2 regions of the Streptomyces sp. NPDC055189 genome follow, and region 1 is predicted to be linked to the other one. Evidence: riboswitches for the same ligand, from Rfam matches in the RefSeq annotation. Region 1 holds a riboswitch; the other holds the start of a gene.
What was found. A riboswitch is a leader RNA that binds a small molecule or an ion and turns the genes downstream of it on or off. The one in region 1 is predicted to bind glycine.

Region 1 (2,194 bases):
GCAGGCTGCGGGCGAACTTCTCGCGCACCGCCATGTAGCCGGCGTGCGGGCCACCGAAGCCCATCGGCACGCCGAAGCGCTGCGTGGTGCCCACCGCGATGTCGGCCCCGAGCTCACCGGGCGAGGTGAGCAGCGTCAGGGCGAGCAGGTCGGCGGCCACGGAGACTATGGCGCCGAGCTCGTGCGCCTGCTCGATGAGGGGCTTGATGTCACGTACGGCACCGGAGGCGCCGGGGTACTGGATCAGTACGCCGACGACACCGCGCTCGGCGACCTCGGCCGGGATGCCCTCGCTCAGATCGGCGACCACGACCTCGACGCCCGTCGGCTCGGCGCGGGTCTGGATCACGGCGATGGTCTGCGGCAGCGCGTCGGCGTCGACCAGGAAGACGCCGTCCTTGACCTTGCCCATACGCCGCGACAGGGCCATGGCCTCGGCGGCAGCGGTCCCCTCGTCGAGCAGCGAGGCACCGGAGGTGGGAAGGCCGGTCAGCTCGGCGACGACGGTCTGGAAGTTCAGCAGCGCTTCGAGGCGCCCCTGGGAGATCTCCGGCTGGTACGGCGTGTACGCGGTGTACCAGGCGGGGTTCTCCATGACGTTCCGCAGGATCACGGGCGGCGTGAAGGTCCCGTAGTAGCCGAGCCCGATCATGGAATCGAGAACCTGGTTACGGTCCGCCAGCGAGCGCAGCTCGGCCAGGACCTCGGCCTCGGTGCGCGCTCCGGGCAGCTTCAGCGCCTCGGCGTTCTTGATGACATCCGGTACGGCGGCGGCGGTCAGCTCGTCGAGCGAGCCGTATCCGACCTGCGCGAGCATCTTGGCCCGTGCTTCCACATCGGGGCCGATGTGCCGCTGCTCGAAGGGGATGCCCTGCTCGAGCTGTGAAAGCGGGATGCGAGGGGTGGCGGTCATTGCGGAGGCCTCCTGGTCTGACGCGACCTGCGAGGGGCACCACGGCACGGGTACCCGGACGGCCTCCCCCTCTGTCATCTCAACCTGAGAGTTTCACCGGGCCATGCCTGCGAGAGGCATCGTCCCGGCTTTCACCGTCGGTGAGGAAGGGTTCCGAACGTGCCCGCCCGACGCCCGCCCTGCTTTCCAGAGTGACCTCGTCCGTGCGGTACAGGGGCCTGAGAGATTCCGGGGAGGAGTTGCTCCTTCGGCGCCTCCGGTGTTTCGACCGGAGAGCTCTCCCGCACGGGGTCAGCAGCCATCCGCCAGCCTACCAGCGAGGACCACGGCCCATCCCTCGAGTGGCCGCCTGCCCCGAAGTGCTCTTTCGTAGTGATTACGAACGAACAAGGATGAGTTACGCCCCACTTCGACGAGCCTCGACCAGTTCTTCGACAAGCCTCGACCAGTTGGAGGGACCGTGCAGACCGATATCGATCCGCGCAACCTGATCGGCCGGAAGGCGTTCGACCTGAACGGGGCCAAGATCGGCACGATCGACGAGGTCTATCTCGACGACGCCACCGGCGCCCCGGAGTGGGCCGCCATACGCACCGGTCTGTTCAGCCGGGACGCGTTCGTCCCCCTGGAGCCCAGCGAGCTCAGGAGCGACGGCACCCTGCGCATCCCCTTCGAGCGCTCCCTGATCAAGGACGCCCCCGATTTCGGTGTGGGCCGCCACCTCTCCCCCGAACAGGAACTGCAGCTCTACCACCACTACGGCCTGGACATCACACCCCCGCAGTCCCCACCCCCACCGGACCAGAACTTCGGCAAGATCGCAGGCCAGGAGGGCACCTGAGGGCCTTGTTGCGGGCAGGCTTTCCGCAGGGCCAATGGGACCGGCGTCACAGCAGGGGGCACGGCTCGACCCCGTCCCCCGGCCGGGCCACCAAGGGCAACGGCTCCGCGGGCTCGAGCGAAGGATCATCGGTCCGAAAGGTCCGCACCCGCCCCGGCACTGCCGAAAGCGGCGTCTCGAAGCGGACCGTCACCCGCCCCAGGCCACTGCCCTGCACCCACCCGTGCCCGTACTCGGCATGCCGCACATCGTGCCCAGCGGCCCACCGCCGCTCGGCCGGCGCGACCGGCGCCTCGACGATTTCGGCCACGCCCTCCACGGGACTCTCCCCGTCCCGCTCCCCCGGCGCCTCCTCATGCGCCTCCCCCTCGGCGTTCCGCTGCACCTCCAGGGCCTCCGCCGCCTCTGCCTCGGCCTGCGCCTGGGCCTGCGCGAAGAGG
Region 2 (2,194 bases), on a different contig from region 1:
CGCGCCGGAGGTGACCTCGCCGATGACCTTGCCGTCGGCGACCACGGAGAAGCCCGCGCGCGGGATGCGGCGACCTGAAGCGATCAGGCCCACCAGCTTGCGCGGGGGAGCGGTCTCGGCGCGCTCGGCGGCGGCCGCGAGCGCCGCGCGCCCCAGGAAGTTCTCGGACATCGAGGTCTTCTCGAACTTCACGACCCGGCCAAGGCCCGCGTCGAAGGGCGTGAGGTCCGCCGTCAGCTCGTGCCCGTACAGCGGCATGCCCGCTTCCAGGCGGAGCGTGTCGCGGCAGGAGAGCCCGGCCGGGACCAGGCCGACGGACTCGCCGGCCGCCATGAGCGCGTTCCAGAGCTTCTCGGCGTCACCGGGAGCGACGAAGAGTTCGAAGCCGTCCTCGCCGGTGTAGCCCGTGCGGGCGATCAGCGCGGGGACGCCCGCGACCGTGCCGGGCAGGCCCGCGTAGTACTTCAGGCCGTCGAGGTCGGCGTCCGTGACTGACTTCAGGATGCCGGGGGACTCGGGACCCTGGACGGCGAGCAGGGCGTACGCGTCGCGGTCGTCGCGGACCTCCACGTCGAAGCTGTCGGCGCGGGCGGTGAGCGCGTCGAGCACGACCTGCGCGTTCGAGGCGTTCGCGACGACCATGTACTCCGGGGCGTCGGGCTCGCCGAGCCGGTAGACGATCAGGTCGTCCAGGATCCCGCCGTCCTCGGCACAGATCATCGTGTAGCGGGCGCGGCCGACACCGATGGAGCCGATGTTGCCCACCAGCGAGAAGTTCAGGAAGTCGACGGCCTCGGGACCCGTGACCGTGATCTCGCCCATGTGGGAGAGATCGAAGAGACCGGCCTTGGTGCGCACGGCGACGTGCTCGTCGCGCTCGCTGCCATAGCGCAACGGCATGTCCCAGCCCGCGAAGTCGGTCATGGTCGCGCCGAGCGCGCGATGCACGGCATCGAGGGCGGTCAGACGGGGGACGGTAGTCATAGAGGGAACTCCCAGGGCATGACGGGCGAGGTCGATCCTCCCCATCTGTCATCGGAACCTGAGAGGTTCACCACGACCCGTCCGTACATCTCGTACAGGAGGTCATGACTTGCACCTTGGGTGGAGCCGCCGGGGCGGCCCGCTTTTCAGATGTGCCTCGCCCGCGCGGTACGGGGCCTGAGAGATTCAAGGGAGGGACTTGCTCCTTCGGCGCCCCGGAGCGTCTTTCGACGGTGACCGGGAACTCTCCCGCGCGGATTCAAACGGCCTGTATGGAGTTTGCGGGCACATCATTGCACGCGCCCCTGTCACAGGGCAGTGCCGATCGAGTAATGCCCTTGTGCCGCATTACCTTCTCTTTACACTTGCCGGGGAAGCTGCGGGAAGCAGTTACGTGACCGCTTAGGGGAGGCCGATCACGGTGCGCAGGACGAGTGTCTACGCGACCAGCACGGGGGTGGCCCTGCCCAAACAGGCCGCCGCCCCCACCAGGGAGAGCTGCGGCCCCCTGCCCGCGGCCGTCGTCCGCGACCTGCGGCAGCGGACGGGCCACAGCCCGCACCGGCTGACGTTCGGCGCGGGCGACCTGATCGTCGTCTCCGGTCTGCCGGGCAGCGGCAAGTCCACGCTGATGCGCCGGGCCGTGGCAGGACCGCGCATCGACTCGCAGGACACCCGCGACCGCTGGGCCCGGCGCATGCCGGCCCTGCTGCCGTACGCGGTCTACCGCCCCCTGGTCCGCCTCGCGCACTACGCGGGCCTGCGCACCGCCCTGCGCTCCGGCGAGGGCATCGTGGTGCACGACTGCGGCACCCAGGCGTGGGTGCGCCGCTGGCTGGCCCGCGAGGCCGCGCGGCGCGGAGCGACGCTGCATCTGCTGCTGCTCGACGTGGAGCCGGACACCGCCATAGAGGGCCAGCTCTCGCGCGGGCGCGGCGTGTCGAGGTACGCCTTCGCGCGCCACCGCCGGACCATCGGCCGGCTGGTCGGCGCCGCCGAGCGGGGCGATCTGCCGCACGGCTGCGGCTCGGCGATCCTGCTCGACCGGCCAGCGGCGGGCGTCCTGCGCGGGATCGGCTTCGGGGACTGAGCGGCCCGCCGCGCTAGGGTCGTGCCGCAGGCAGAGCGGGACAGAGCAGGGGTTGGACACACAGATGGATATTCCGGGGCAGGCGCACCCCCATCCGTACGGCGGATGGCCGGGCAACGA

Region 2: linked by a shared signal. The riboswitch ahead of gcvT (glycine cleavage system aminomethyltransferase GcvT) and the one ahead of gcvP (aminomethyl-transferring glycine dehydrogenase) in region 1 are both predicted to bind glycine.

Annotation. Positions count from the first base shown of each region.
Region 1 is NZ_JBSGSG010000011.1:10,136-12,329, reverse strand. It holds gene gcvP (aminomethyl-transferring glycine dehydrogenase) at 1-913, opposite strand, end outside; glycine riboswitch at 1,110-1,207, opposite strand; gene ACWFR3_RS10650 (PRC-barrel domain-containing protein) at 1,374-1,754, shown strand; gene ACWFR3_RS10645 (DNA polymerase IV) at 1,801-2,194, opposite strand, start outside.
Region 2 is NZ_JBSGSG010000078.1:3,805-5,998, forward strand. It holds gene gcvT (glycine cleavage system aminomethyltransferase GcvT) at 1-984, opposite strand, end outside; glycine riboswitch at 1,020-1,140, opposite strand; glycine riboswitch at 1,141-1,246, opposite strand; gene ACWFR3_RS36440 (AAA family ATPase) at 1,400-2,074, shown strand; gene ACWFR3_RS36445 (enhanced serine sensitivity protein SseB) at 2,139-2,194, shown strand, end outside.